Regions from separate parts of the Glutamicibacter sp. AOP12-B1-11 genome, predicted to be linked through region 1. Evidence: predicted binding sites of a transcription regulator. Region 1 holds the regulator's gene; the other holds the start of a gene.

The links. Region 1 encodes LexA, which represses DNA repair genes until DNA is damaged. Its sites were predicted from a motif close to TCGAACANNTGTTCGA; they were not measured.
Region 2: ACT3UQ_RS01550 (DUF6504 family protein) is a predicted target of LexA. The motif match lies at 5,534-5,549, and genes of this name have one in related genera.

The regions. Positions count from the first base shown of each region.
Region 1 covers NZ_JBQSYL010000012.1:89,309-97,059, reverse strand. The annotation lists gene ACT3UQ_RS09240 (DUF222 domain-containing protein) at 75-1,793, shown strand; gene ACT3UQ_RS09235 (glycoside hydrolase family 76 protein) at 1,882-2,964, shown strand; gene lexA (transcriptional repressor LexA) at 3,027-3,743, opposite strand; gene ACT3UQ_RS09225 (LysM peptidoglycan-binding domain-containing protein) at 4,001-4,354, shown strand; gene ACT3UQ_RS09220 (histidinol-phosphate transaminase) at 4,429-5,535, shown strand; gene hisB (imidazoleglycerol-phosphate dehydratase HisB) at 5,561-6,181, shown strand; gene hisH (imidazole glycerol phosphate synthase subunit HisH) at 6,182-6,817, shown strand; gene ACT3UQ_RS09205 (hypothetical protein) at 6,821-6,970, shown strand; gene priA (bifunctional 1-(5-phosphoribosyl)-5-((5-phosphoribosylamino)methylideneamino)imidazole-4-carboxamide isomerase/phosphoribosylanthranilate isomerase PriA) at 6,993-7,730, shown strand.
Region 2 covers NZ_JBQSYL010000002.1:85,734-93,484, reverse strand. The annotation lists gene ACT3UQ_RS01570 (MFS transporter) at 1-510, shown strand, start outside; gene ACT3UQ_RS01565 (VOC family protein) at 567-1,007, shown strand; gene ACT3UQ_RS01560 (GrpB family protein) at 1,039-1,647, opposite strand; gene ACT3UQ_RS01555 (DNA polymerase III subunit alpha) at 1,657-5,112, opposite strand; gene ACT3UQ_RS01550 (DUF6504 family protein) at 5,184-5,498, opposite strand; gene ACT3UQ_RS01545 (AraC family transcriptional regulator) at 5,854-6,780, opposite strand; gene ACT3UQ_RS01540 (DUF1772 domain-containing protein) at 6,918-7,361, shown strand; gene ACT3UQ_RS01535 (S-(hydroxymethyl)mycothiol dehydrogenase) at 7,517-7,751, shown strand, end outside.

The DNA.
Region 1 (7,751 bases):
CGGACACGCCCGCTTATCCACACCCTGCGCCCGATCCGCCGGCCCCCGCCCGCGGACCGGGCAAGGTGGTGGGTATGGAAGAACTCAGCAGCAACCAGGCGGCCCTCGGGGCGATGGCCCAGGCCATCACCGCCCTCGATGCCGCCTGCGCGCAACTCTCTTCCCAGGAACTGCCCGCCGGCCAGGCCGCCTACTTCGCCTGGCTGGCCGAACGCACCGCGCAGACCCTGTCCCGCCTGCAGATCCACGCGGCCGACGCGGTTCAGCGCAGCGGCAGCCACCAGCTGGATACCGAATCCCTCGATGCCATCGCCGACGCCGGCGCCGCACCCACGGACGAGCAGCTCGCCGCGCTGCACGGCACCTGCACGCTGGGCCGCAGCAGCTTCAAGGACGCCGCGGACCTGCACTCCGGCTGGCTGGGCATCGCCCACGGCGCGGCTCTCTCCCGGCTCGCGGCCGCCGGCTCGCTGATCGCCAAGGTCACCGAGGCGGGGGAGCGGACCACCCCCGATTGCCCGCAGCTTGCCGCCCACTTCGCGAACCGCAACGTAGATCCGCGCCCGGCGATCGGCGCCGCCCGGGCCATCCGCAACGCCGAAGCGGACCTGCCCGGCCCGCAGGCCCGCGCCCAGCTCGAAGCGCAGGCGGTTAAGCTCATCGCCCAGGAACCGGCCAGCGCTGCGAAGCACCTGTCCGGCCTCATCACCGAGCAGCTCCAGGCCCAGCGCCCGCCCGAGGCGCTGTTCGCCGAGGCAGGACTCTTCCCTCGTGGCACAAAAGGCGGACTGGTCATCTACCAGCTCAAGGTCTTCCCGCACGATGCCGAACTCATCGAGTCGCTCCGCGCCAAGATCGACAACCCCAACACCATCGCCGGCAACCGCGAGCAGCTCAACGAGCTCGTCCACGCCAGCTATCCCAACCACGCCGAGCCCGCCGCATCGGACGAGCCCGCCCCATCGGACGAGCCCGCCCCATCGGACGAGCCCGCCCCATCGGACGAGCCCGCCCCGTCGGACGAGCCCGCCGCATCGGTCGAGCCCGGAACCCCGGTTGCGCCAATGCCACCCACCCCCAAGGAATGGGACGATGCGCCGAGCATGCCCGGTTGGGCCCGCACCCCGGCTGCCGAAGCGACGGAAGCCGAACCACCGAAACCACCCAGCAACCTCGCCCCGCCGCCCGAGCAGCCCTTCGAAGATCTGAGCCCGGCCCTGCGCCACCTGACCGGATTGCTCGCGGTGCTGCGTGCCAATCGCGTTGGCGGCAAAAATCCGGGCGCCGGGCTGATCGCCCCGCAGGTGATCGTGCACCTGAACTACGAGAAAATGCTCGCTGGCGCCGCCAGCTTCGCCAGCACCGAAAATGGCCTGCCGCTGACCGCGGCGTCGGCCCGAACGCTCATGTGCAATGCCGGAATCTACCCGGCGGTGCTGGACGGCAAAGGCCAACCGCTGGATATCGGCCGATCCAAACGGCTCTTTCCGCCGCATATGAAACGCGCCCTGGCCGCCCGCGACCGCGGTTGCCTCTACCCGGGCTGCCGGATGCCGGCCAGCCGCTGCGAGGCGGACCACGTCGATCCATGGGAGGAGGGCGGACAGACCCGCGTGGATCGTGGCGTTCTGCTCTGTCCCATGCATCACCACGCGCGCCATGCCGGGCTTTTCAGCCTCGTGGTGGCCGAGGGCAAACCTCCGGCGGTGCTGCTGCCCAAATTCTTGGACCCCGATCAACAACCGCGACGCAACACCTACTGGTTCTCGGCCGCCGAAGTGCTCGCGGCCTGATCCCGCCCGCTCGATGTGCTCGATGCCGGCGGGCGAAGCGGCTACGCTGGTGCACACAACCGGAGAATTAAGCAGTGGGAGCCGACTCGTGAATGAAGCGCAGCATCAGCCAGGCAACCACGACCCCGAGCACTGGGAGGCCCTGGCCGCGGTGGCAGGCGAGGACCTGCACGCCAGATTCGGCCATCGGCTCATGGGCCTGCCCGGCACCTGGATCGGCTCGCTGCATGCGACGCCTACCGCGCCAGCGCCTGGCAAACGCCCGCGCCCCTGGTCCGAATGGCACTACTGGTGGCAGGCGCACTATCTCGACGCGATCCTCGACGCGGCTTTCCGCGAGCTGCACTCCGGTCACCGGTGCGCGGCCCAGAGGCACTGGCGGCGGGCCAACCAGCTGCTGCGCGGCATCCTGCTGCGCAATTTCGGCCGCTTCCCGAATTACTTCTACGACGACATGGCCTGGTTGCTGCTTGCCAGCCAACGGCTCAATGGGCTGAGCCAGCAGCTCACCGCCCGCCCGGCGCTGCTCGCCACCCTAGCCATGCGTGCACTGGCTCGACAGCTGGTGCGCGGCCAAGACGAGAAGCTCGGCGGCGGGCTCTACTGGTCGCGCAAACGCGACTTCAAGAACACGCCCACCAACGCCCCGGCGGCCCTGTATTTCGCACGCATCGCGGACTTGAGCACCGCCACCGGGCTGCTGGACTGGCTGCGTCGCGAGCTCTACAGCACATCCTCCGGGCTCTACCTCGACGGCATCCGCCTGACCGCCGGCGGCCCGCGCACCGAGGAAGCGATCTACACCTACAATCAGGGCACCGTGCTCGGCGCATTGCTGGCCACCGGGACCGCTGAGCATCTGGCACAAGCAGTCTCGCTGATTCAGGCGATCAACGACCAGCTCGCCACTGCGGCACAGGGCCTGCGCCTGGAATCCGGCGGCGACGGCAATCTGTTCACTGGAATCCTCTGCCGCTACCTGGCGCTCGCCGCGAACGACGCACGCCTGCCCGCTGAGACCCGCCGCACCGCCGCGCGATTGGTCCGCGACACGGCGAGCCAGATCGCGGACCGGGTCGAGACGCAGCTTTCGGCGGCCACCCAACGCTGGACGATCCTCCAGGCGGCCGGGCGCGTGAGCCTGCCGCCGAGCCACCTCAGCGCAAAATAAAAGCCATCCGGTCTCACCGACAAGGGGTGAGGCCGAATGGCTCGTTGGAATAAACTTGCCTGCTACAGCGAGCGCATCACCGACACGACGCGTCCCATCACCGTGGCCGCGTCGCCGAGAATCGGCTCATAACGCGAATTCTGTGGCAACAACCAGGTGTGGCCGTCACGCTGACGGAAGGTCTTCACCGTGGCTTCCTCGTCAAGCAATGCGGCCACAATATCGCCGTTCTCCGCGGTCTGCTGGCGACGGACGACCACCCAGTCGCCATCGCAAATAGCCGCATCCACCATCGAATCGCCCGATACCTTGAGCATGAACAGCTCGCCGTGGCCAACCAGCTGGCGGGGTAGGGAAAAGACGTCTTCGACGGTTTGCTCCGCCAAAATTGGTCCACCGGCGGCGATGCGTCCGACCAAGGGAACCATTGTGGTGTCTGCCGAGGAGCTCAGCTCAATGACCTTCGTGTCCTCAGCGGGTTCCGGCGCGCTCAGCGGCTCGCTGCTTCCCTCGCCGTCCTCTGCAAGCTGCAGCGGAAGCAGAATCTCCATCGCTCGTGGACGCCGCGGGTCGCGACGAATGTACCCAAGCTTTTCGAGCTGACCGAGTTGGTGAGTCACGCTCGAAAGGCTTTTGAGCCCGACCGAGTCGCCAATCTCACGCATCGACGGCGGGTAGCCATTCTTGCCGATCGCACGCTGGATGGTTTCGAGGATCTTTTTCTGACGTATCGTCAGCGAACGGGCGTTCGACCGGGGAGTGCGCTGTGATGCTGACATGTATTTTTGCCTTCCCTTGCATTCGGTCCTCAGTTCGAAGCTACAAACTGTCGGTGCCCAATGTTGTGATGTATTCATTGATCGACTACTTCGAAATCTTAGTTGATCGCAGGGCTTCTTTCAAAGATTTGTTCGAAAACATCTGGACAAGTTCGATCTGGCTCTGTTAGAAAAGATGTACTAGTATCGAACAGGTGTTCGAAGGTTGTATTCGAATATTGGTTCGCATCACCCGTAATCGTTGAGGAGAAAAAGTCGTGGCAACTCTGGCACTTCACCCACAGCAGAGCAAGACACCAATGAGGATCCGCATCAATCGTCGCGGTTGGGCAGTACTGGTAGGCATACCGGTCTTCCTGCTCACGATCGCCGCGGCGTTCATGGTCACCATGTTCACCAGCAGCGCCCAAGCGTCCACGGACCTTCCCACCGGCCCGGCGACGGTGGAGGTCACCGTGATTCCCGGTGACACCCTATGGGGGCTGGCCAGCGAGTACGCCGTGGGCTACGAAGTCAACGCGGCGATGAGCCACATTGAGGAATTGAACTCCATCGATGCCGGTGTGTTGTACGCCGGGGACACTTTGGATATCCCGGTACTCTCGAACTAGGTGCCAGCTCACTATTGTTACCTGTTCTTGTCGTGGATTCACCGGCGAGAGTGCCTCAGCATTAGAATTAATGCGTGAATGACCGTAGTGAACTTCTGAGTCAGCTGCCCTTGCGTGAGAATCTCCGCGGGCTATCCCCATATGGAGCGCCACAAATTGACGTCCCCATTCAGCTGAACGTCAACGAGAACACCCATCCATTGCCAGCGACCGTTATCGATGCCATCGCTCAGGAAGTAGCCAAAGCGGCTGCCAGCCTAAATCGTTACCCGGATCGTGAATTTACCGAATTGCGCGAGCTGCTCGCCGACTACCTTGGTCACGGGCTGACCTCCGACAACATCTGGGCCGCAAACGGCTCCAACGAAATTCTCCAGCAGATCCTGCAGGCCTTCGGCGGCCCGGGGCGCAGCCTGCTTAGTTTCGTCCCCACCTACTCGATGTACCCGCTGCTCGCCAGTGGCACCGATACCGAATTCATTGCCGGAAACCGCGCCGAAGATTTCACCCTCTCGGCCGAATCCGCCTCCGCGCAGGTGCGCGAACACCGCCCAAACGTGGTATTCCTGTGCTCCCCGAATAACCCGACCGGAACCGCACTGGGCTTAGACGTCATCGAAGCGGTCTATGAGGCCGCCAGCGAAACGGGCGCCATGGTGATCGTGGATGAAGCCTACGCAGAATTCTCGCTGGCAGGTACTCGATCGGCGCTTACCCTGCTCGAAGGGCGCCAGCGCTTGATCGTCTCGCGCACGATGTCCAAGGCTTTCGGCCTGGCCGGAGCCCGCGTGGGCTATCTCGCGGCGGCCCCCGAGGTGACCGACGCGATTCGCCTGGTGCGTCTGCCTTACCACCTCTCCGCGGTCACCCAGGCAACCGCCATCGCGGCGCTGAAGAACATCGAGCTGCTGCTCGCGCAGGTTGAAGACATCAAGACCCAGCGCGACCGCATCGTGTCCACGCTGATCGATCTCGGCTTGAAGCCATCTGTCTCGGATTCGAACTTCGTTTTCTTCGGCGGACTGGAAGATCCGCACGCCATCTGGCAGGGCCTGTTGGATGCCGGCATCATTGTCCGCGACAATGGAATCAAGGGAACGCTGCGCGTCACCGCCGGCACCGAAGCCGAAACCACCGCCTTCCTGGAGCACCTGGCCTTGTTGCTGGGTGCACAGAAGTAGAATTCACACACAAGCGAAGGAAGACATGTCTGCCGAATTGATTGGCGCTCGTCGCGCCCGGATGGAACGCGAGACCAGCGAATCATCAGTTTTCGTCGAGTTGGACCTGGACGGAACCGGGGTCTCGGAGATCAGCACGAGCGTGCCGTTCTATGACCACATGCTCACCGCCCTGTCCAAGCATTCGCTCATCGACCTGACCGTGCGCGCCACCGGTGACACCCACATCGACGTGCACCACACGGTCGAAGACGTGGCCATCACCATCGGCGAGGTGCTGCGCGTGGCCCTGGGCACCAAGGCGGGCATACGCCGCTTTGGCACCTCCTACGCACCGCTGGACGAGGCGCTGTCCCGTTCGGTCGTTGACGTCTCCGGGCGCCCGTACCTGGTGCACGGCGGGGAACCCGCAGGCCAGGAATACCACCTGATCGGCGGGCACTTCACCGGTTCGATGACGCGGCACGTATTCGAGGCCATCACCTTCCACGCGCAGATCTGCGCGCATATCGAGGTGCTCTCCGGGCGCGATCCGCACCACATCGTCGAGGCCCAATTCAAATCCTTCGCTCGCGCGCTGCGTGAAGCGGTCGAGCCGGACGCCCGCATGGGCGACAAGATCCCATCCACGAAGGGTGCCCTCTAAGTGGCGAAAAAAACTGTCGTCGTCCTCGATTACGGATCCGGCAACGTCCGCTCGGCCGTGCGCGCGCTGGAAGCCGCCGGCGCCGAGGTGGAGCTGACCGCGGATCCAAAAGCGATCTTGGCCGCCGATGGCCTCGTCGTTCCCGGCGTGGGAGCCTACGCCTCGGTGATGGAGCAGCTGACCAAGGTCGGCGCGCTGCGTTGGATCGGCCGCCGCATCGCCGGTGGCCAGCCGGTGCTGGGCATCTGCGTGGGACATCAGGTGTTCTTCGAGCAAGGTGTTGAGCACGGGGTGAAAACCGAAGGCATCGGCGAGTGGCCCGGTGTGGTCGAGCGACTGCAGGCGGAGGTCATTCCGCATATGGGTTGGAATACCGTGCGCCCGCCGGAGAACAGCCGGCTCTTCGCCGGGATCGAGGACGAGCGGTTCTACTTCGTGCATTCCTATGGCGTGCAGAAGTGGGAGTTCGATGTCACCCAACCGGCGATGACCCCGCCCCAGGTGACCTGGTCCACCCATGGCACCGAATTCGTCGCGGCCGTGGAAAACGGTCCGCTGTCCGCCGTGCAATTCCACCCGGAGAAGTCCGGCGACGCCGGGGCCCGCTTGCTGCGCAACTGGTTGGAGACACTTTAGGAAATGTGGGCCATCATCCTGCTAACCCTCGGTGCCTTCCTCGCCGGCGGCGCGATCTCGCTCAAAAGCCAGAAAGCGCATATCTCGTGGATCATCGCATTGTGGGCCCTGGCCGCCGCGGCAATTGTCGCCGGCTGGGTTCAGACTCTCTAGACATTAGCGACAGAAGGAAATTATGAGCGAGCAACCAATTCTTGAACTGCTCCCGGCGGTAGATATCGCCGGCGGCCAAGCCGTTCGCCTGGTGCAGGGCGAAGCCGGGTCGGAAACCGGATACGGCGACCCGCTGGAGGCGGCCCTGTCCTGGCAGCGCGAAGGGGCCGAATGGCTCCATCTGGTGGATCTCGACGCGGCCTTTGACCGCGGCAATAACACCGAGGTGGTCCGCCGCATCGCCGACGAACTGAACATCAAGGTGGAACTCTCCGGCGGCATCCGCGACGATGCCTCGCTGGAGCGCGCCCTGGAATTCGGGGCCACCCGCGTGAACCTGGGGACCGCAGCATTGGAAAACCCCGACTGGACCGCGCGCGTCATCGAACGCTTCGGCGAGCAGATCGCCGTGGGCATGGACGTGCGCGGAACCACCCTGTCCGGCCACGGCTGGACCAAGGACGGCGGCGACCTCTGGGACGTGCTGGCACGCTTGGAAGATGCCGGGTGCGCCCGCTATGTGGTCACCGACGTGACCAAGGACGGCACCCTGCGCGGGCCGAACGTGGACCTGCTGCGCGAAATCTGCGCCAAGACCACCAAACCCGTGATCGCCTCCGGTGGCATCTCCTCGCTGGAAGATCTGCGCGTGCTGCGCGAATTGGTCTCGGAGGGAATCGAAGGGGCGATCATGGGCAAGGCGCTCTACGCGGGCCAGTTCACCCTCGCCCAAGCGCTGGACGTGGCAGGGCGCCGCTAGCCTCCACCATTTTTTGAGCCA
Region 2 (7,751 bases), on a different contig from region 1:
TGGATGGGAGCGATGCTGGCGCTGTCCTTCCTCAGCGTGCCGGCGCTGAATGCCGGAGCCGGAGGGTACTTCATGGCGGTGATCCCGGCAGAGATGGCCGGTCGGGCCAGCGCGCTGGTGACCTTCATGGCGCTCTCGGCCCTGCCGCTGGCGCCATTGTGCGCCGGTATCGGCATCCAGTGGCTGGGCATGGGACCCACGCTGATCTTCTTCGGCACGCTGGTGATGCTCGCCGCACTGGGCGCGTGGTGCTCCCCGCTGATTCGCGGCATCCCCGGCACCGGGCAGTGGAATGAAGTCCAGCTGGCAACGACGGCGGATAAGCGGCAGCGCAGCGCCGAGGCGCCGGTGGACGCCAACGCCGGCGACGGGTCCCGCGGCACCGGTGCGGCGCGCGGCGGCAAACGACTGGCCCGCGCGCACCATGGACGTTTCCCCGATCCCTACGGCCAGCAGCCGCACACCACCCATCGCCCGCTGCCGCCGACCGAGCAGTGGAACTACCTGTAGGCGCCAGGGGTGCAGAACCTCTACCGTTTGGATCCTTCTGGACCTAGGCTTGAGCCATGAACAAGTCGGCCCCACCGACCATCAGCGCAATCACCCTCGGCGTGCGCGATGTCGGTGCTTCAACAAGGTTCTATACCGAGGGACTGGGGTTCGAGCTGGTCCAGCCAGCCCACCCGGAGATCGCGTTCGTCCGCGCCGGGCACGGACTGATGCTCGCGCTGTGGGATGTCTCGCAGATGCCCAGCGAATACGGCAACATCGGCCACGGCGAGAAGGCTCCCCCGGTATCCCTGGGCCACAATGTGCGCTCCGATACCGAGGTCGAACATCACTACCGGCGAGCGCTGGATGCCGGGGCTAGCTCGGTGTCCGAGCCGACGGTGCAGCCGTGGGGCGGGATGAGTGCCTGCGTGGCCGATCCGGACGGGTTCCGTTGGGATTTTGTGCATAATCCGTCGTTCGTCATTGGTGCAGACGGGCATGTGACTTCGGTATAGCGGCTGCGGTTTGCTTGCTGGCCCGTTTTCTTCAGTGCGAGCGCCGCGTATGGATGAACTGCGCCTTGCCGGCGAGGTAGCCGATGCGGTCCCCGGGGTTCTGCAACGCCACGCTCCGCTTGAGCGCGCCATAGGCGTCGCGTTCGGTTGCGTGCGTTCGCAGATAGTTCCGGAAGGCCAGGTAGCCGGTCCATTCGGGTGATCCGTGCTCGATGACGTGTGCGTTGACCAGCCGGATTCCCGGTTCGATTTCGAATCCATACATCAAATCCGGACGGCTGGCGTCCTTTTCGCCGAGGCAGAGAAAGCCCAGGCCCAGCAACCACGGATGGATGCGGTCTAGATTTGCCTCCGCCGCGAACCCGATGGCGAGGTCGAGGATCGGCTTGGCGGCGAGCCCGGGAACGGCGGTCGAGCCGATATGCTCGATGGCCCCGATACCTGCGGGCCGGGTCGCGTTCAAGACGTTCGCCACGCCGGTGAAGGCCTCGGCCCAGCGCGGCGACGGCGCAGCCAGGGCAACGACTCCGCGGCGCAGCCCGAGGTCCGCCGCGCTCAGGCTTGCCACCAGGGCCGGATCCAGCGGCTTGGGAATTTCCGTTCGCAGGCGCCGCGGCCGGTTGTCTGGACTGGTGCTCATGCAATGATCCTAAGCCCCGCGCTGGTCCAGCCCCTCGGCGTCCATCCGCTTGGCCAGTTCGCCCACGCTCTGCCCTTCCGCGGCGCCTTGGCCGAGCTTGGGCCGGTAGCTGGGTTTCGGGCGGGCCGCCGATTCCAGGTACCCGGCGCCCGGCAGCGTCTCCGGAGCGTGCAGGTCCCAGGCGTTCAGCGCCTGCAGGGAGATGCCGCGCGGGCCGGTGCGCCGGGTGATGCCGTGGATCAGCAGCATGCGCGTGGAGAAAAGCAGCGGTCCGGTGCGCTGCTGGGTGTCATCGAAGAAGGTGGCATCCACGCAGCCTGACCCGTCGTCGATCGAGATGAAGACCACCCGCTTGCCTCCGCGCATCGGCGGGGTCTGCGTCGCGATGCGCACCCCGGCCACCAGCACCTCGGCGCCGTTGCGCAGGTGCAGCAGTTCCACCGCCTGGGTGATCGGCAGGTGGGCCAGGCGTGTGCGGTAAGAGGTGATCAGGTGCTCGCTCACGTCCAGGTGCAGCAGGTCCAGTTCGGTGCGCACTACCTCTTCGGTGCTCAGCTGGGCGCCGGTGGCCTTGATGTGCTCAATGGCGCCCAGCGGCAGGGCGAGCTGTCCGGGGCCGGGCCGGTATTTGGCCGGGATGCTGGCGTGCGCCATGGATTGGGTGTGGGCGATGGTGTCCGCCCTGCTGGTGCCGGCAAGGAGCGAATCGAAGACGCCGAGCGCCGCAAGGTTCTGGTAGCTGCGCCGGGACAGGCCGGCGCGTTGGCGGACGTCCGCGAGGCTGTCATAGGGTTGCCCGGCGACCAGCCGGGTGACCTCGCGTTCGCTCAGCTGGTGGATGTCGCGGAAGGCCAGGCGGATGCCGTATTGGCCGGGGCGGATGGTTCCGGCGGCGCGCGGGACGATCGGGGTGCCGCGCACGGCATGTTCGAAGACGCGTTCGACTCGGTAATGGCCGGTGGAGAGGTTGACGTCCAGCGGGAGGATGGGAATGTTCATCCGGCGCGCCTCGGAGACCAGCAGGCGTTTGGGGTACATGCCCGGGTCGTGCTCCCAGATGCCGGCGAGGAACGCCTCGGGATGGTGCGCCTTCAGCCAGGCCGAATGGTAGGTGGGTACGGCGAAGGCCGCCCCATGGGCCTTGCAGAAGCCGAAGGAGCCGAAGCCTGCGAGCACCTTCCAGACCTTGTCGATGATCTCCGGCGCGTAGCCCTTTCGCGCAGCGTTGGTGCGGAAGAATTTTTCGACCGCGGGTTCCTGGGCCGGGTTGCCCAGATGCCGCCGGTAGACATCTGCCATCCCCAGGGTGCAGCCGGTCATCACATGGAGCATGCGCAGCACCTGTTCGTGGAAGACGGTGACCCCATGGGTTTCGGCGAGCGCGGGCTTCAAATCCGGGTGCAGGAACTGCTCGGGAGCAAAACCGTGGCGGTGCTCCAGGTAGGGCTTGACCATATTCGATTGCATGGGTCCGGGGCGGAAGAGCGAGATGTCGATGATGAGGTCGTTGAATTCGGTGGGGGCGAGCTTGCCGATCAGTTCGCGTTGGCCCGGGGATTCGATTTGGAAGCAGCCCAGGGTGTGGGTGGAGCGGATCAGCTCGTAGGTGATCGGGTCATCCAGCGGAACGCGGGCGAAGTCGATCTGCCCGTCCGCTTCGATGTACTCCGGCTGCCGGTGTCCCCCGGCGCGGGCGACCGACTGCCGGGAGGGATGCAGGCGCTTGATCTCCGCTAGCGTGTAGGCGATGGCCGATTGCATGCGCACCCCGAGCACGTCGAGCTTGATCAGCCCCATCAGGTCCATATCGTGCTTGTCGTACTGGCTCATGGGCAGCCCCATCCCGGAGGGTTGCACCGGGGTGCGGTCCAGCAGGCTCGCGTCGGAGAGGATCACCCCGCAGGGGTGCATGGAGATATGCCGCGGCAGCCGGTCCAGGCGTTCGGTCGCGTCGATGAGGATGTCCAGCTGCCCGTCGGAGGTGATGCGCTTGGCCAAGGGGGCGAGTTCCGGCTTTTCCTCCAGCGCCTCGCGGAAGGAGGAGGCGGAGAAGCGCCAGAGCTGCTTGGCGATCTCGTCGACCTGTTCCTGCTCCAGGCCGAGGGCGGCTCCGGCGTCGCGGACGGCGCCGCGTGCCCGGTAGGCGTTTTGCATGCTCATCAGGCTTACGCGCTCCTCCCCATAGGTGTCGAAGATCTTGTGATAGATCTCGTGGCGGCGCGCGGATTCCACGTCGATGTCGATATCCGGCAAGGTGGTGCGGGTATCGGAGAGGAAGCGTTCGAAGACCAGGTCGTGCTGCAGCGGGTTGACCTGGCTGATCCCCAGCAGGTAGTTGACCAGGGAGGAGGCTCCGGAGCCGCGGGCGGCCACCCGCACGCCCATGCCGGTGATCAGGTTGACGGTTTCGGCGACGGTGAGGAAGTAGCCGGCGAAGTCCAGCCTTTCGATCACCCCCAGCTCCAGAGCCAGCTGCTTTTCGATCTCGCTGCGCTTGGTGTTCGGCAGCAGACGCGGTGCGGCGGCGAAAACTCGTTCGGTCAGTTCCTGCTGGGCCGGACGGTGCAAGCCGATGATTTTCGCTTCGGGGATCACCGGCTGCTTCCAGCCAAGATCCGTATGCGCATCCAGCGCCGCCCAGTCGGAGAGCTGCTCGGTATTGCGCAGGAGCCTATAGGCCCAGGCGCGTTCGGTCACCCGGGAGAGATCTTGGGCCAGCTGGTGCATCTGGGCCGGGGTTTTCAGCCATCCCTGCCCGGTGGGCTGCAGCTCTTCCAAGGCGCTGAGCCTGCCCAGCACCCGGGCCGAGTCGAGGATGTCGGCGGTGACCGCCCCATCGGCATCGGCATAGCGCACCGCGTTGCTGAGCACCGGGGCGACGCCGAGCTCCGCGGCGAAGCGCAGCAGCTTGCTGGCGAAGCCCAGGCTGTAGCGCTTGCCGGGAGCGGAGAGGTGGGTGGTGATTTCTGCGCGCAACTGCCCGCCGGCCAGCTTCTTCCAGTGGGCCATCAGCGCCCGGGCCTGGGAGTACTTGCCGCGCTCGATGGCCCGCGACACGTCGGATTCGGCACCGAGCAGCAGCACCAGTTGCCCGCCGGCCAGCCGCTGCGCCAGGTCGGCTTGGCTCAGCCCGATGATTCCGCGCGGGTTCTGGTGCGCCGCGGAGACCGCGCGGCACAGCGCGGCGTATCCGCGTCCTTGGGTGTTTCCGCGGGCGAGCAGGATGATGCGTCCGGCGGGTTTTCCCTGGCCGTCAAGTACCGCGAGGTTCACTCCGAGGATCGGGCGCAGCCCCTCGGCGAGGCAGGCTCCGACATGCTTGACCGCGCCGAAGAGCCCGTCTCGGTCGGTGAGCGCCAGCGCCTCGGCTCCCTGCGCGCGGGCGGCGGCCGCCAGCTGGGGCGGGCTGGAGACGCCATAGTGCGCGCTATAGGAGGAGGTGACGTTCAGGTGGGTGAAGCTCATGGGCGGATCCTTCGAAACAGCGTAGGAATACCATTAGAACAAAGTTTCGAAAGATGTGCATTTATGCCCGGTCAGGCGCTGATTGGCAACTCCTGATTCACCCTGATCAGCCGCCAGCGCGTGGATTGCGGGTCGAAGCTGACGTCGATGCTCCGCGTGGGGCCGCGGCCCGCCGCTCGGGTGATCTCCAGCCGCCAGATCTCGTAATCCGCTAGTCCGGCGCCGATTCCGCGGGGTATGCGCAGGTTTTCGTCCCACCATTTGCGGCGTTCGAACCACCGTTGCGGCTCGGCGACCAGCCGATATTCGCACCCCTGCCAGGAAACCCGCAACGGCACCCCGCTTGGGGCGCAGGAAACCTGGATCGACTCGGTAAAAATGCCCACGTGCAACTCCTTCAACCCTACTGACTCAATCTTATTCGAATACGTGTTCTAACAACAGTTACGCTAGTCAGCTCGACGGACAGTTTAGCGCCGGGGAAGTATCACAGCCCCGTCCATGCCTAGGGCTCTGGCGCTACGCGGGTCCGCGCCCTGAAGCACGCAAATCCAGGGCAAGGAAAGCTCTGAGACGAAGTTGGCTACCGGGCCGAAACCATTTGCGGCCGCTGGCCTATTACCTAAAATGAGAGCCGGCCGACCGGGATGGAACTCCACGTTCGTTGGCCCGTGGTTCACGCCGCCAAGTGGCGTACCTTGACGTTGCACAGCGTGAGGAACGGTTGAGCCGGCGGAGGGTTCAACCGTTCCTTCGGAGCATCCGAATTTCAGAGGGACTTGCCGAATAGACTCGACGAATGGCAGCGCTCAGGGCAAAAGCGGAGGAATAGCCGACCTCACCGGCTATCTGCCCCAATGAAGAATTGGTGTTCTGCAGGGCATCCCAAGCCAGCGCCAAACGCAACCGGGTGAGGTATCCAACCGGTGGCATTCCCATGGCTTCATGAAACGCCGCGGAAAAGGCCGAACGGGACATGGCAGCGATCCTGGCGAGCAGTGCCACACTCCAGGGCTCCGCCGGAGCGGACCACATTGCCCCCACCGCGGCTGCAATCCCCGGTTTTGCACCTGGGACCATGCCGGCCCCCGGCATTTGCTGCAGCACTTGGAGCGCGAGGATATCCAAAAGCCGATCCAAGACCAACGACTGCACAGGTCCTTGCCGCTCGGCTTCAAGGTGCAGCAGCTCAGCCCAATTCCAGAGCGCTGCATCATCTATCAGGCATAGCGCTCGCCCCTCGCAGATCAGGTCGGTAATCGCACTGGTTGTGGTGAAGGTGCAGACCAGCAATTGGTCCGCCCCGTCGCGGGCGTTACCCCACGAGCGGACGCCGTGGCGCAGCGTCTCAGTGACCGGCTGCGCCGCAGGGCCGAGGCATTGCTGGCCTGGTCCAATGAGGTATGTTTCAACGGCGGCGGCACGCGGCTGCGTGCTGTCCGCAAGCACCCGATAAGGCGCCGTCCCGTGAATGACCACTAGGTTTCCCGGTTCAGCTTGGATCGTTGCTTCGCCTCGCTGCACCGCGCAAGATCCGGTACGCACCGCCAGGATTGTCAACGCGCAGCGATCTTGGACTTCGACTTGCCAGTTCCCTGCCATGCTCATGCGCAGGATGAAGCCGTCACGGGCACGCGGCCCCGCAGGAAAGGCATGTTGAGCGGTCACTCCCTCAGATTGGACGATGACGCATGTTTTGTCGAGTTTCAAACATTCTGCATCTGCGATCCGTGCGCTTGAATGAGTACCATGCACAGGAAAACGGCTCCCTTCTCAGCTCTCACACCCCGGCCAGGGGCGGTGGCATGATCCCCGAATGGCTAGCGGCCACATTGCTCATAACAACTATTACCAGCTCCGGGATTGTTGCAGGTTTTTATGCTGCCTTCGCACTGACGGTCCTCCCGGCCTTGGCCTCGGTCCAGGATTCGGCAGCCGGAGACTTCATGATCTCGGTGAACCAGCACGCCGAACGGCCCGCGTTTCTCAGCTTATTTTTCCTTAGCCTCGTCGGCAGTCTCGGCTACACTGCATACGCCTTAGCGCAAGGCCTCCTGGTCCCTGCACTGGGCTCGGCACTGGTGCTGTCCGGCGCCCTGCTCACCATCTTCCTCAGTGTTCCCTTGAACCGTGCCCTGCAGCGCGCAACGCTACCGTGGGCGCGCTATCGGCCCCGCTGGCACCGGGTTAATGTGCTGCGTGCAGCAGGCTCCGCGGCCGGATCACTTCTGCTCCTCATTACGGCCTGATCCGCCGCATGGCCATGGCCGAGCGCAGCGCGGTCGGTGCCCCCGACTACGCCGCGCGCGAAACTTCTCACGTCACTGTGTCCCGAATACTCGATTAGCTTGGAGCACACCGATAGCATCAAGACACACGAACAATTAAACTCAGGAGCAAATCCATGCCGCATAAGGTCAAAGCCGTTATTTCCCGCGCCAAAGACGCCCCGGTAGAGGTCGTCGATATCATCGTTCCGGACCCGGGACCCGGAGAGGTCATCGTCGATGTACTGACCGCCGGCGTCTGCCACACCGATCTGCACTACAAGCTCGGCGGCATCGGCAACGACTACCCGTACCTGCTGGGCCACGAGTCCACCGCGGTAGTCAGCCAGATCGGTGAGAACGTCACCAATG